2 regions of the Pantoea sp. App145 genome follow, and region 1 is predicted to be linked to the other one. Evidence: riboswitches for the same ligand, from Rfam matches in the RefSeq annotation. Region 1 holds a riboswitch; the other holds the start of a gene.
The links. Region 1 has a riboswitch for fluoride ahead of RCF31_RS24275 (cation:proton antiporter). Riboswitches for the same ligand answer to the same signal wherever they lie in the genome.

Region 1 (7,232 bases):
CATACGGTTCAGGGTTTCCAGTCCGCTCAGCGACGGAAAGCGCCTCGCCCACACGGCGATCATATTCTTCAGGTCGTTTTCCGGTACACTGTCACACCAGGCGGCAAACCAGCCGCGCAGCGTCTCCGGCGTGCGGAATGCCAGTTCTGTTTCAGACTGCCGGATGCTGTTCTCCAGCTGGCGTTCCCGGTAGTCTGCTGCCTGCCGTTCACGTCGCGCGGCGTGGTGAACCGTCTTATCTGCAACGTGCTTCGCGCGCTCAGCCCGGCGGAAAACCGCCTCCGGAAACAGGATTGTTGCCAGCTCGCCCGGCAGCGGCAAGGGGCACACCTCACCCGCCGTGCTGAGCTGTGCGCTTTCCCACTCCGGCAGCGGCGCGCGTTTTTCGCGCGGGCGCAGGTAAATGGCCCGTATGCGGTTCAGTGCCAGGATGGTGCCACTCAGCTGCTTCATTAACGCGGAGGCATAAGGATAGCGGGGCCAGCTGATCGGACAGGGTATCCGGGGTGTGCTCAGTCATGCTCTTATCCTTTCTGTCAGGTTAACGGGGTAAAATCAGGCCGCCCGGGCGGCGCAGGCCGGCGGCGTGGTGCTGTACATGAAATCGCCGGATGCCAAAGTGACGCTGCTGCAGGATGCAAAAGCGTTCAAAACCTACCTCAATGCCAACCCGGATCAGTTCAGCGAAATGGAGACGCTGGTTATCCGCGGTTTCCAGCCCGCACGTGATACGGGTTTCAGTTCAGTGATGATTTCCAGCGGGGAATACAGTTCGTTCCTCCGGGTGTTTGTGGATCCGGTCGGCCATCGTGCTGGCATCGCTGACGGACAAAGACATTGGTGAGGTTATGCGCCGCCACGGCATGCAGTCCGCCCCCGAAGGTGAGGGGAAACGTGCAGACTGAACCTGTGTCATGATGGTACCTCTGTAAACCGGAGGCGGTGTAGTGTATGTGCAGACGACGGGCTAATGATGCGGGGATGGCGATGGAGACAGGGTTGCAGACTTCTCAGTTAAGTTTTGAACAGCGGGCGCTGGTCTGCCTTCTGCTGATTCTGCTGGTCATCCTCTGGTCCCGACTGGTGATGCGATTCCTTAACTGGCTGAGGGTAAAACGGCTTAACCGGGAGGGATACCGACTGCACCTGTATACCGGGGAAGGACTGCGGCAGGAGAAATTCATCCTTGTTGGCGAGACAGTCATGGCGGTTATCCTGTCTGTCGCCGCTGTCTGGCTGTTTGATACCATCATCCCGATCTGAATTCACAGCCTTCAGAAAAGGTCTCTTCACCGCCGTGCGCAGGCAGGCCTGATTAACGTCTGATTCTCTGGCAGTTCCGCTGCCGCCATAACGGAAAACCTTTTATGACATACCCTGCTGATAAAGCATGCAGGCCACTGAACAAACGGTATGAGCCTGACATGCCTCAAATGGATAAAATGAGACATACCAGGCGTCATCAGCTCCCAGGGAGGAGCGGTTGGATAAGGTGGAATGCCATCACCCTGAATTCAGTTTCTGATACTTTTTACAAACTGGTAATCGTTTTGTGGCAATTTTTTACCCGTGCCAGAAAACGGGAGTGAAGGATTGGAGGTACATAAGAGCCCGAACAATACTTGTTGTGCCAGAGTAATTCCAATGAAGTTTATGAGCATCCGTAGTGTAACGGTGCCAGTGATAACAAATTCTGTCGCGCCCTTCAGAAAGACCTGATTGTGTGCCCACGGCAGGAAAATTATGCCAGCATGACTCAGTAAGTTCAGATAACAATAATTATTATGTTCATAATTCAGAAAATTTTTTCAAAGAATAATTTTTTAAACCTAAAAATATGAATACTTTCATTGCGATAAGATAATTTTCCTTTGCTTTTTTGATTAATTAAGTGCATGTCAAAGATTATTTTCAACAGATCCCGCGAGTATCTGCTAAGTTGTAATAAGGAGATGGCATTCCTCCCTTAACCGCCCGCAATGGCTGATGATGCCTACACGATATGATGCTTTCTGACTTGTCAGAAAGTCTGTGTGTGGGAGACATCATGAACCAGTCAAACAGATTCGTACTTTCCCTGAGTCAGCATTCATCAGAGCGATTCCGTCACTCTGCTTCCTGTGACATTCGTTCAGATTTATATGGTGAAGCTTATGACTGAAATATGGTTTCAGGCAGCCCTGTGGCTGGGGCTTGCCTTAGTCGCGACGCTTCTGTCAATTTATCTGCGTATAGCCACGGCATTGTCTGAGATTGTTGTGGGTACTATCGCGCAACTCTTTATTGGGGCATTGCTTGGCGCGACAGTGCTCGCCGGCAATTCCAGCTGGATCCAGTTTCTTTCTGGAGCAGGAGCGATACTCCTGACTTTTCTGGCCGGAGCGGAACTTGACCCCGGGGTATTCAGAAAGCAGTGGAAGCAGGCATTATTCATCGGATTAATTGGCTTCTTTGTACCTTTCCTGCTTTGTGCAGCAGTGGCGTATTGGGGGTTTGGATGGACGCAACCGGCAAGCTGGCTGGCAGGAATTGCAATGTCAACGACTTCAGTAGCCGTAGTTTATGCAGTAATGCTTGAATTAGGATTTAATAATTCTGAATACGGAAAAACCGTTCTGGCTGCATGTTTTGTCAACGATCTGGCCACAGTTATTGCACTGGGTATAATTTTCGCCCCCTTTACTATGAAAACGGTGGCATTTACCGGTGCAATAGTTGCAGCAGCCTTTATTCTTCCCTGGCTGACTCCGCGGTTCTTTCGACGTTTCGGGGAACGACCTTCAGAGCTTGAAGCAAAATTTCTGATGTTATGCTTGTTTGGATTAGGGGGGCTCGCCACCTGGGCTGACAGCGAAGCTGTACTGCCTGCATATCTGATAGGCATGGTGCTTGCCGGCACTGTCGGAAAAGACCATGCGCTGATTCGTCGCCTCAGAACGCTCACATTTGGATTGTTAACGCCATTCTATTTTATAAGGGCTGGTTCACTGGTCTCCCTGCCCGCTTTGGTGGCAGCACCAGGAGCATTTTTAACATTATTGGCAGTAAAAATGTGCGCCAAAATGGCAGGTGTATATCCTCTGAGTCGCGCCTATGGTTCCAGTGCTCAGGAGGGAATGTACACCACTCTTTTGATGTCTACAGGTCTGACATTTGGGACGATATCAGCGTTATTCGGTTTGTCACACAAACTTATCAATGAATCACAATATTCCGCTCTCGTAGCAGCTGTAATAGGTAGTGCAGTTATTCCTACACTAATCGCGAATGCATTTTTCCTACCCAGACATTTACTACCTGATGATGAGGAAAGCAGTAAAGCCGTGAGAGAAGACAACACAGCCCGACGATCAATATCCGGGAAACATCAGATTTGAAGGAGAGCCTGATGATGATGAAAGAAATTCTTATTGCTTATGACGGTTCTGACTCTGCACGTGCGGCACTGGATTACTCATGTGAACTGGCGAAAAAATTCGGCAGTCACATTCATGTTATTGCTGTCTGTCAGCCACCAGAGTTTGGTGGCGAAGTTGAGTTACAGGATGTGGTAAAAAAAACGCAGGCCCATTTCAATTCGATGCTCAAACACCTGAAGAATCACCACTCAGAGCTGGGTAGTGATACGAAATTCCGAGTCGTGACCGGACATCCGGCAGAGCAGCTGTTGCGATATGCTGACGGCAATCAAATAGATCATATTGTGCTGGGACACCGCGGTTACTCACTGTTTGAGCGCTGGCTCCTGGGTTCGGTGGCAAGACAGGTTATTGATCATGCAAGGTGCCCGGTGACAGTGATACGGCAATAATATGCATGAGATCATTCATTGATAATGATATTAATGAACGAGGTAGTTATGGAATATGATAATATCTTATACCCAGACGAAAACAGAAAGGCATATATATTTGACAAAAAAATCATGCCGAATTGTTTCGTTGATCTGAATCTGGATAAAATAATAGATGCTGTTACTGATGGCAGGGAGGGATACAATTTAAGAGAAATCTACCACACCCCCCTCAAGGATATAAAAACCATAAAATACCGACAAGCGGTTTTTTGTGACATGGAGAAAAAGGATGTCTGTAATGCACTATTGAGATTCTCAAAAGATGTAAGGGAAATACAGTTGATAAAGGAGAAAAAAGAATACAGGTATTACAAGTGGCAGCAACTTCGCTGGGATTTACACTGTGTCACGCTGTATTGTGAGGCAGTTAAAAATCTGACGCAACACCTGAAAGGATTACCGCTGCACTCACACGGCTTGCAGCTTTTCTTACAGTTCCTGTTGAGTTATGGTGCAAGTGAAGAATTCTGCCATCTCGAAGAAGAATCCAGAGCCATATGCGCGCAGTTAGATAGCATTAAATATCTCATCCGAATAACCGGAGATACCGTTTATGTTGAGAGATATCACAATCAGATAAACTTCAGTGATGAAGTTATTTCAGTCTTCTCGAAGTTCAGGCAGCACGATGTACAGACTGATCTGGAGCTTAAGAGCAGTAACTCAGGAATGAATCATGTCGAAGGGCAGATACTGGACAGAGTGGCAATGCTGTTCCCGGATAAATTTAACAGGATGGAATTTTTTCTGACTGAAACCAAGGGTTACTTTAATATAAAAATAGAAAAATTTGAAAAGGATATACAGTTCTATCTTTCTTTTATTGAGTATATGAGCAAATATAAAAAAAAAGGACTGCCATTCTGTCTTCCCATGGTACAGCGTGAGAGTAAAAAAATATACTCAGTCGGCTCATATGATCTGGCATTGGCTGATTCGATGAAAGATAGCATAGACACCATTATCAGAAATGATTTTGAACTGGATGGAAATGAAAGGATTTTCTTAATATCTGGCCCCAACCAAGGTGGCAAAACGACGTTTGCCCGCATGATTGGACAGATGCATTACCTTGCAATTTTAGGGCTTTATGTGCCCGCAGAACAGTCCCAGTTTTATCTGGTTGATTGCATATACACTCACTTTGAACAAAGCGAAAACATCCGGAATTTAAGAGGGAAGCTTTATGACGATCTTGTAAGGATAAAAGCGATACTGAATTCTGCCAGTTCAGACAGCCTTATAATAATGAATGAGATATTCACATCGACCACTTCGAAGGATGCCACTTACCTGGGCACAAAAATAATGCAGAAGGTTATTTCCCTAGGTGCAATAGGTGTGTGTGTAACATTCATTGATGAGCTGACCACATTAAGCAGGTCAATTGTAAGTCTGATGAGTGCAGTCGATGAAGAAAAAAACGGTGGCAGAACGTATAAAATAATACGAAAGCCGTCTGATGGACTGGCCTACTCCTCCTCTCTTGTTAAAAAGTACTGCCTGACTTACCGGGAAATAAAAATGAGGATTCGTATATGAAAACTTATCTGATGTACCCTGATGCTGAGTTTATCATCGACAACGAGTTTTATGAAGGTTACACACTGTTGATGAAGGACCTTGAACTTCAGGTTCTATTTGATGCGATGTCTGACGGGGATGATTTTTTAGAAGCAGTAGTAAAAAAAGCCTTTTCATCTCCTATGACTGAAGTACAGGAAATTGAGTACCGACAGGCTGTTTTAAAAGATGTTATTGAAAACCAGGAAACAGTCGAAAACATGTATGAAACGGTTGTTAATTGCATAATGATGGAAAAGGAAAAGCTTCATTATGGCCTTTTTGGGCATTATCCTTCGGCCGTATTACATCAGTCACTGACTTATACTCGTTTTCTTCTTGAGCATTTGCGGAAGTTAAGAGCTACGGCTGAGGTGAACATTGATAAATTTCATTCGTCTGGCTTCAGACGACTCATGAAACTTCTGATTTCAGAACTGAATGAAGATTATCTGTCTGAAATTGAAAAAAAGCTGAAGGAGATGACGTTTAAGAGAGGTGTTTCCATAAGTGCAGAGCTGGGTGCAGGAAACAAAGCAAGAAAATACATACTCAGAAAAGTCATTCATCCAGAACGATGGCAGTGGTTACATCGTATCTTTAATCATGAAAGAGATTTTTATACTGTAACCATCGCCCCCCGGGATGATAATGGGGCCAGGGCACTGAGCGATCTTCAGGACCAGGGTATTATATTAATTGCGAACGCGATGGCACAGGCGACAGCACATCTGCTCAGTTTCTTTAATTCCTTAAGGGCGGAAATAGGCTTTTATATTGCATGCCTTAATCTGTCAAAAAAACTTTTTTCAAGGAATATTCATATATCTCTACCAGTGCCCATACAAAAAGGAGAGCGCCATCTTGTATTCGATTCTTTGTATGATACGTGCCTTACTCTGCTGTCCGATGAAAATATAGTCAGTAATAATCTGAAAACAGACAATAAAAGTACATTGATTATTACTGGAGCAAACCAGGGTGGGAAATCAACTTTTCTCAGGAGTGTTGGGTTAGCTCAGTTAATGATGCAAATAGGGATGTTCGTAACGGCCGGATATTTTTCGTCAGATGTCAGTCGGAGGATTTTTACTCACTATAAGTGTGAAGAGGACAGTACTATAACGAGTGGAAAACTGGACGAGGAATTAAAAAGGATGAGCAATATTATTGATAAATTAAGATATGATGATTTAGTGCTTTTTAACGAATCATTTTCAGCAACCAACAGCCGTGAAGGGGCCGAAATCATCCGTAACATCGTTACTGCTCTGACAGAATCAAATGTAAAAGTGCTTTTTGTAACACACACCTCTGAATTCGCATGTGAATATTTTAGCGAGAATCATAATGACACTGTATTTCTGTCAGCTCAGAGAGAACAGAATGGGGGAAGAACTTATAAGATATTTCCTGGAGAGCCCCAGGATACGAGCTATGGCGAAGATCTTTTTAATGAGATTTTTTTTGAAGAACATCTTATCAGTAAGGCGGGGTGATCCACCTTACATGATTAATTTATTTCCACAAGTGGTACGTAAACAACTGGCATAATGAGCCTGTAATAAGTGCTATGATTATAGTAACATCATCTGATAGCGGGCGGCCGAGAAAGGTTCCGAACATAAAAATTATTATATAGGTTATAATTATTCCGACAACTGTTGAGAATATTATTGGTTTTGTCCTCATTAGAAAACCCTCGTATTTGATTGTTCTTTTTTTCATGTTTATCGATCCCAGCGTGCTTGCTTACAATCAATTTCCAGACCTCTCATGAGGGTGGGATATGTTTTATTAAGACATCCACAGC
Region 2 (8,283 bases), on a different replicon from region 1:
TCGCTGGTGCTGTTCGCCGAAGCCGACTGGCGTTTGATGATCCCGCTGATTATCTGGCTGGTGGCCTATAGCCTGTCGCTGCGTTACTTCGTGCCGCGCGTGAAGCAACGTTCGGTGGCCTCATCGGAGGCGCGTTCCAAACTGATGGGCACCATTGTTGATGGCTATACCAACATTGCCACCATCAAATTGTTCGCCCACAACGACCTCGAAAAACGTTATGCACGCGAGGCGATTCAGGAGCAAACCGACAAAACCCAGCAAGCCAGCCGTATGGTCACCAGCATGGATATCACGCTGTCGAGCCTGAATGGCCTGCTGATTGTCAGCACCTCCGGGCTGGCGCTGTGGCTGTGGAGCCAGTCGCTGATTAGCGTCGGGGCGATTGCGCTGGCGACCGGCCTGGTGATTCGCCTGGTGAATATGTCAGGCTGGATCATGTGGGTGGTGAACGGCATCTTCGAAAATATCGGCATGGTGCAGGATGGCCTGAACACCATCTCCCAGCCGCTCAGTGTGCAGGACGCACCCGCCGCGAAGAAACTTCAGGTGACGCGCGGCCAGATCCGCTATGAAGACGTACGTTTTGATTACGGCAGCGGCCGCCAGGTGATCAATCGTCTCAACCTCAATATCAAACCCGGGGAGAAAATCGGCCTGATCGGCCCGTCGGGTGCCGGAAAATCGACCCTGGTGAATCTGCTGCTGCGACTGTACGACCTCAATGGCGGCCGCATCATGATTGATGACCAGAACATCGCCAACGTGACCCAGGAAAGCCTGCGCGGCCAGATTGGTATGATCACCCAGGACACCTCGCTGCTGCACCGTTCCATCCGTGAAAACCTGTTGTATGGCCGACCGGATGCCACCGAAGCGGAGCTGATACAAGCCATTCACCGCGCGCGTGCTGACGAGTTTATTCCCTTGCTGTCCGACCCGCAGGGACGCACCGGGCTGGATGCGCACGTCGGCGAACGCGGCGTGAAGCTGTCTGGCGGCCAGCGCCAGCGTATCGCCATTGCCCGCGTGCTGCTGAAAGATGCACCGATTCTGATTATGGATGAAGCCACCTCGGCGCTGGATTCCGAAGTGGAAGCGGCGATTCAGGAAAGCCTGGAAACCTTAATGCAGGGCAAAACGGTGATTGCCATCGCCCACCGTCTCTCCACCATCGCCAAAATGGATCGCCTGGTGGTGCTGGAGAAAGGTGAAATTGTCGAGATGGGCAACCACCGTGAATTGCTGACTCAGCAGGGCTTGTATGCACGCTTATGGCAGCATCAGACCGGTGGTTTTGTCGGCGTGGATTAATCGCCGCGTCGATACGGCAGGGATTCACGCGCCTCCACCGCCCAGGCGCGCATCCCTGCCCGCTCCTGTTGCAGAAAATCGTCCACTGCGTCACGTAACCCCGGATGGCTGAGATAGTGCCAGGAGTGGGTCAGCTGTGGCTCAAAGCCACGGACCAGCTTGTGCTCGCCCTGCGCCCCCGCATCAAAACGCTGTAACCCTTCTGCGATGGCGAAATCCATGCCCTGATAAAAACAGGTTTCGAAGTGCAGCCGATCAAACTCCGCCAGGCAGCCCCAGTAGCGGCCATACAGGGTGTTGTTATCCACCAGACAAAACGCCATCGCCGCCTGCTGCCCCTGCAATGAGGCGATGCACACGCGGATGCTGTGCGGCATACGCTCCGCAAGCAGGCTGAAGAAATCACGCGTCAGGTAAGGCCGCTGACCCCGCACCGCATAGGTGTTGGCGTAGCAGGTGTAGACAAAATCCCACTGGTCTTCGCGCAGCTGATCGCCCCGATACCACTCAAAGGCGAAACCACTGCTGGCAACCTGCTCGCGTTCTTTGCGCAGTTGTTTACGCTTGCGCGACATCAGGGTATCGAGGAAATCCTGGAAATCACGGTAGCCGCGATTATGCCAGTGATACTGAATGCCAAGACGCGGCAGCCAGTCCTCTGCCTGTGCCAGCAGCCCATTGGCGTGCGGCGTGGTGAAGTTGATATGGGCGCTGCTGAGCCCGTGCTGATGCAGATAATCCGGCAATTGGGCAATTAAACTGGCGGCATCGCCCAGCAGCCGAGCGCCGGTCACCGGGCTGAACGGAATCGCGCCAAGCCATTTGGGATAATACAGAATGCCCGCCCGCTGGCAGGCATCGGCCCACGCGTGGTCAAACACGTATTCGCCCCATGAGTTGCGTTTTCGATAACCCGGCAGCGCCGCTCGGATTTCCCCCTGTTCGCGCCAGATCAGGTGATCCGGCTGCCAGCCGCTTTCCGGCCGCACGCTGCCACTCTCTTCCAGCGTGAGCAGAAAAGCGTGGCGTAAAAACGGTTGATCGTCAGGTAATAACGCATCCCAGGCGGCGGCGCTGACGTCCGCCAGTGATGACAGGTGAAGCAAAGACATCCACGGCTCCCGGCCAGATTAAAGGCGAACCTGTAGTCAAACAGGTTTTGCCAGCGGGGAAAAGGTGCAGCGCACCGAATGCCAACCGTTTTATACTCTGGCTTTTACGCCGTCAGGAAGCGCCATGGATCGTCTTGATTGTGACCGCATGTTTGTCGCTGTGCTGGAAGTGGGCAGTTTTGCCGGTGCTGCCGCACGCCTCGGCACCAGCAGCGGCCAGGCCTCGAAGCTGGTTTCAAAACTGGAGCAGGAACTCGGCGTGCAGCTGTTCAAACGCAGCACGCGTGCACTGTCCGCCACCGAGGTGGGCCGGGCCTATTACGAACGGGTGAAAAGCCTGCTGGAAGCCTTTGATACGCTGGATGCCACGGTGCGCGAAAGCGCCACCACCCCCACCGGTCGCCTGAAAATCAGCGCACCCGGCACCTTCGGTACCGCCGTGCTCGCCAGCGTGCTGGTGGAGTTTGCCCGTACCTATCCGTTGATTGAACTGGACGTGAACTTCTCCGATCGTGCAGTGAATATCGTCGATGAAGGGTTCGATATGGCGATTCGCATCGGTAAGCTGGACGACAGCAGCCTGATTGCTCGTCGCCTGGGTGATGTGCCGGTACGCGTGGCGGCCTCACCCAGCTATCTGCAACAGCATGGCACGCCGCAGCACTGGCGCGATCTGGCAGCTCATCAATGTATCAGTGACACCAATTTCCGCGATCCCTGCCACTGGCCGTTCGTCACGCCATGCGGCGATAGCGTCAATATGCCAATTCGCGGTCGGTTGTGTTTTTCCAATACCGAAGCCTGTATGCAGGCGGCACTGGCCGGGCTGGGCATTGCACGCCTGCCGGGGTTTATCGCCGCCCCGGCCTTGCAGCGCGGTGAGATCGTCTCGCTGCTCGATGCCTTCGCCACCCCACCGCTCGGCCTGTTTGCCCTCTACCCGCACGCCCGTCATCTGGCGCAGAAGACCCGCCTGTTGATCGACTTTCTGGCCGATCATTTCCGTCATCATCCGCCGGGCTGATTCCTTCCATATTGGAAGGAATAAAAGCCATTTTGCCCGGATTATCACCCATCTGCTCAACGGGTAAGCTAACCAGCATCACCACAGAGGAGCAGAGCGATGTTGGTAAACGGTAAGTGGAGCGCAGAGTGGCATCCGGTGCAGGCCACCGATAAACAGGGCGGCTTTGTCCGTCAGACATCCAGTTTTCGTCACTGGATCAGCAACGACGGATCGACCGAATTTGCCGCCGAGCCAGATCGCTATCATTTGTATGTGGCGCTGATTTGTCCGTGGGCCTCACGCACCCTGATTGCCCGCAGCCTGAAAGGGCTGGAGCAGGTGATTAGCGTATCGGTGGTGGAACCGCAGCTTGGTGAGCAGGGCTGGCATTTCGGCGATTATCCCGGTGCCAATCGCGATACCCTGAACAACGCCGAATACCTGCATGAACTCTATACCCGTGCCGCTGCTGATTTCACTGGCCGCGCCACCGTACCGGTGTTGTGGGATAAAAAGACCCAGACCATCGTGAATAACGAATCCGCTGATATCCTGCGTATGCTGAACAGCGGTTTTGGATCCCTGGCCGATAACAGCATCGATCTTTATCCGGCGGATCTGCAAAGCGAGATCGACGCTCTGAATGAATCGATCTATCCACGCCTGAATAACGGCGTGTATCGCACCGGTTTCGCCACCACGCAAATCAGCTACCAGCAGGCGTTTCATGATGTCTTCAGCCAGCTGGATGAGCTGGAAGAACGGCTGAGTGACGGGCGTACCTTCCTGCTGGGCGAGCAGCTGACGGAAGCGGATATTCGCCTGTTTGTCACGCTGATCCGCTTTGACGCCGCGTACCACGGGCTGTTCAAATGCAACCTGCGTCGCCTGCGCGACTATCCGCAGCTCAATCGTTACCTGAAGAGTATGCTGGCAGTTTCTGGCGTGCGTCAGACAGTGAATATCGACCATATCAAACAGGGTTACTATTCAATCAAGGCACTGAATCCGAATGGTATTGTGCCGGTTGGCCCGGATATGGCGGAATACGGTTTTTAAGGAGCAGCAAGATGGCAAAAGCGTTAGTGATTTTTCTCCACGGCGTTGGCAGTAATGGCGCTGACCTGGCGGGACTTGGCCAGCACTGGGCCAGCGTGTTACCGGATGTGGCGTTCGCCTCGCCGAATGCCCCGATGCCGTTCGAACACGGTATGGGTTATCAGTGGTTCAGCCTGAACGGCGTCACCACGGAAAATCGTCCGGCGCGGATCCGTGAAGCGCGGGCCGCGTTTGATGCCACGCTGCAACCGCTGATGGCGCAGCATGGGTTTACCGATGCCTGGGATAAAGTGATTCTGGTGGGATTCTCGCAGGGTTCGATCATGGCACTCGATGCGCTGGCAGCAGGCCGCCATCCGCTGGCGGGCGTGGTGGCGTTCTCGGGCCGTCTGGCGTTCGATGGCGCGTTGACACCGCAGCCGCATACGCCCGCCCTGTTGATTCACGGCCATGCTGACGGGGTGATTCCGTGGACCGAAAGCGAATCTGCCGCGCAGCGCCTGAAATCTGCCGGTGTGACGGTGGAGACTCGCTTCGAACCGACCACCGGTCATACCATTTCGTCGCAGGGCGCAATGGAAGCCGCCGCCTTTATCGCCCAATGCTTGCAGGATTAAGGCCAGTAGCGATTCAGCGCTGCCCAGGCCTGTTGTGCAGCCACAGCCGGTGGCTGCGCTTTTAATGCATCGTTAAACACTTCAATGCCGACCGGGCCGTTATAGCCCGCGCTTTTCAACTTATCGACAAAACGCTCCACCTCGATGATACCATCGCCAGGCAGTAAACGCTGGTGGCGTGCCATATCGATAATGGCGTCGTTATTCTGCGGCGGCAGCACCGCCATATCGCACAGCTGAACTTCATAGATACGATCGGCGGGGATACCATCGAGTTGCGCCGCATCGCCCCCCAGGGCGCAGATGTGGAACAGATCGACCACCAGACCGATATTGGGTTGATCCAGCCGTTGCAGCCGCTCCCACGCCAGCGGCAGGGTGTTATCGACGCTGCACCACGCCATTGGCTCGTACATAATTCGCATCTTATGACGCGCCGCTTCCGAGGCCATCCAGCGCAGATCTTCATCGATACGATCGGCCAGGCAATCTTCCCGCGTGGTAGCCGGAGCCTGAATGGTGTCGCAGCCCAGCGCTTGGGCAATCTGAATAAACTGACGCAATTCTTCGCGCTTTTGCAGACGTTCACGATCCGGCGCACCGGTGAAGTCGCGTAATACCTGCAAATTGGTAAACCGGAGTTGCTGCTCTGCGGCCAATTGCGCCAGCGCCAGCGTCCCCTGTGCGCTGGCCTGTACATCTTCACGCCAGATTTCAACCTGATCAAAGCCAGCCGCACGCGCCGCACGCAATTTCTGTTCTGGCTCACCGTTTAACAACACCAGGTTAAGGAATTTGGGGTGACTACTCATCAACGGGCTCCTTAATCGTCCGGATAAATCGGTGACAAATTCTGTGCGTCACGCGCACAGAACTCTGACCAGTATCTACCTCTTAATGGTTATTTCAAGCGTGCTGTTTATCCTAAGAGATTGACCACGGCAAATCCGGCGAACGTCATCAGTAAAGAACCAATAACGTGCACCATCACACTCGACATGGCCCAGAAATATTTCCCCGTCTGCAACAGCACCACAATTTCGGCTGAAAAGGTGGAAAAGGTCGTGAGGCCGCCGCAGAGGCCGGTGACAATCAGCAATTTCCATACCGGGTCGAGGTGAGGATTCTTTAAAAACCATGCCATCGCAGCACCAATAATAAACCCACCCGCCAGATTCACCAGCAAGGTGCCAGGCGGTAGATTGGGAAACAACGTATTAAAGCGGAGAGAAATCAACCAGCGCAGTGAACAGCCAATAGCACCACCGAGCATAACGGCCAACAGCGATTTCAACATAAATGTGTAGCTCCTGAGATGAGAAACGCGCAGGGCCGCGGCAGGACAGAAAAACACCTGACACACCGCCGTCTCCCGCGCAGGGATAAGAGTGTTGTCAGGCGTCATCAGCCGTCTGTTGCCAGAACGGCGGTTGGGGAAGGTGGCACGCCATCACCTTAGGGGGAAGATAATACGCTGGCTGATACTGGCAGACAATATGTGACTGGCAACAAGGTGTTGGATAAAAGGCCCCGCAAATAGCACCTTCGCAATCACCCATTTTTGTTTTACCTTGCCAGAAAACGAACTGGAGATCCCAATGCGCACCCTGATTTTTGATACTGATATCGGCGTGGATGACGCCTTTGCGCTGGCCTATGCCGCGCGCACTCAGCATTTGCTGGGCATCACCACGGTGTTTGGCAATGTTGCGGTGGGTCAGGCGGTAAAAAATGCCAGGCTGTTTTGCGAGAAGATGGGGATTGATGCGCCGGTCTATCGCGGCTGTTCACGCCCGCTGGCACTGGCTCCGTCGGCACCGGCGCGTCTGCATGGCGAAGATGGTCTGGGCGATGCCTTTACCAATCCCCATAGCGACCAGGCCCCCAGCGCAGTGCAATTTATTATCGACAGCGTGCGCGCCCATCCACACGCCATCACCCTGGTGGCGATTGGCCCGTTGACCAACATCGCCAGCGCGATTAATCAGGCACCGGATATTATTCCGCTGGTGAAAGAACTGGTGATTATGGGCGGTGCGTTTGGCACCGACGGCCACAGCGGTAATGTCACGCCTTTCGCGGAATTCAATATCTGGAAGGACCCGCATGCCGCCGATCAGGTGCTGGCATCAAAGCTGCCAGTGGTGGTGGTGCCGCTGGATGTCACCCATAAGGTGTTGATTACCGGCGCAGAAGTGCGGCAGCTCAATCAGCCGGTGTTGAGCGCCATCTGCCGTCCGTATCTGGCGTATAGCCTGGAGAAAGAAGGATTTGATGGCATGGCGCTGCACGACACGCTGACCCTTTCCTGGCTGGCGCTGCCGCATGCTTTCCACCTGACGGAAGCGCCGGTACGGGTGGTGACCGAGGGCATCAGCAGCGGCCAAACGCTGCGCCGCCTGAACGCCCTCGCCTCTCGTCATGACCCTTTCGCCGGGTTGCGTGCACAGCGCCTGTGTCTGGGGGTAGAAGCTGACGCGGTGCGCCAGCACTTTTTCGCCACCTTGCAGGCTTAACGCTTTTGTAGCGGCGCGATTTATCGCGCGAAGTGAATAACGCCTTTGATTAACTCGCGGTTGTTAATCACATCAGGTTCAAAGGTTTCCGCCAGGGTGGAGAAATCATAATGACGATTGAGCATCATGTCGGCACGTAGCTGGCCCGTTGCCATCAGTTCGCGCACTGTATCGAAATCTTCGCGCGTGGCGTTACGGCTGCCCATCAGCGTGGTTTCTTTTTTGTGGAACTCGGTATCCGGGATCACCAAATCGCCTTTGTGCAGGCCGACAAACACGATGGTGCCACCGTGACGGATCAGTTTCACCGCGCCGTTCATCGCCGCCGGGCTGCCGGTGGCGTCAATCACCTTCGCCGCCAGTCGGCCACCAAACTGCGCGCGCAGGGTGGCATCAAAATCCGCATCCAGCGGGTTGATGGTGGTCAGATTAAGGTGTTGCGTGACATGCGCCCGCCGTTGTTCGCTGGTATCGGCAACCACCACTTGCGCCCCTGCGGCGGCAGCGATGGCAGCAACCCCGAGGCCAATGGGTCCGGCTCCGACCACCAGCACCTGTTCATCTGCCGCCACGGCCGCCCGACGTATCGCGTGTGCGCTGATGGCAAAAGGTTCGATGAGGGCTGCGGCTTCTACCGCCACATCATCCACCGCCAGTAA

Region 2: linked by a shared signal. The riboswitch ahead of crcB (fluoride efflux transporter CrcB) and the one ahead of RCF31_RS24275 (cation:proton antiporter) in region 1 are both predicted to bind fluoride.

Annotation. Positions count from the first base shown of each region.
Region 1 covers NZ_CP133292.1:284,865-292,096, reverse strand. The annotation lists gene RCF31_RS24290 (plasmid SOS inhibition protein A) at 1-453, opposite strand, end outside; partial or broken gene RCF31_RS24285 (hypothetical protein) at 617-802, shown strand; gene RCF31_RS24280 (hypothetical protein) at 952-1,263, shown strand; fluoride riboswitch at 1,447-1,517, opposite strand; fluoride riboswitch at 1,940-2,003, shown strand; gene RCF31_RS24275 (cation:proton antiporter) at 2,154-3,377, shown strand; gene RCF31_RS24270 (universal stress protein) at 3,389-3,811, shown strand; gene RCF31_RS24265 (MutS-related protein) at 3,860-5,398, shown strand; gene RCF31_RS24260 (MutS-related protein) at 5,395-6,918, shown strand; gene RCF31_RS24255 (universal stress protein) at 7,194-7,232, opposite strand, start outside.
Region 2 covers NZ_CP133290.1:3,053,917-3,062,199, reverse strand. The annotation lists gene RCF31_RS13990 (ABC transporter ATP-binding protein) at 1-1,314, shown strand, start outside; gene RCF31_RS13985 (GNAT family N-acetyltransferase) at 1,311-2,426, opposite strand; gene RCF31_RS13980 (LysR substrate-binding domain-containing protein) at 2,551-3,450, shown strand; gene RCF31_RS13975 (glutathione S-transferase family protein) at 3,550-4,491, shown strand; gene RCF31_RS13970 (alpha/beta hydrolase) at 4,503-5,108, shown strand; gene RCF31_RS13965 (sugar phosphate isomerase/epimerase family protein) at 5,105-5,920, opposite strand; gene crcB (fluoride efflux transporter CrcB) at 6,028-6,405, opposite strand; fluoride riboswitch at 6,497-6,572, opposite strand; gene RCF31_RS13955 (nucleoside hydrolase) at 6,707-7,624, shown strand; gene RCF31_RS13950 (zinc-binding alcohol dehydrogenase family protein) at 7,645-8,283, opposite strand, start outside.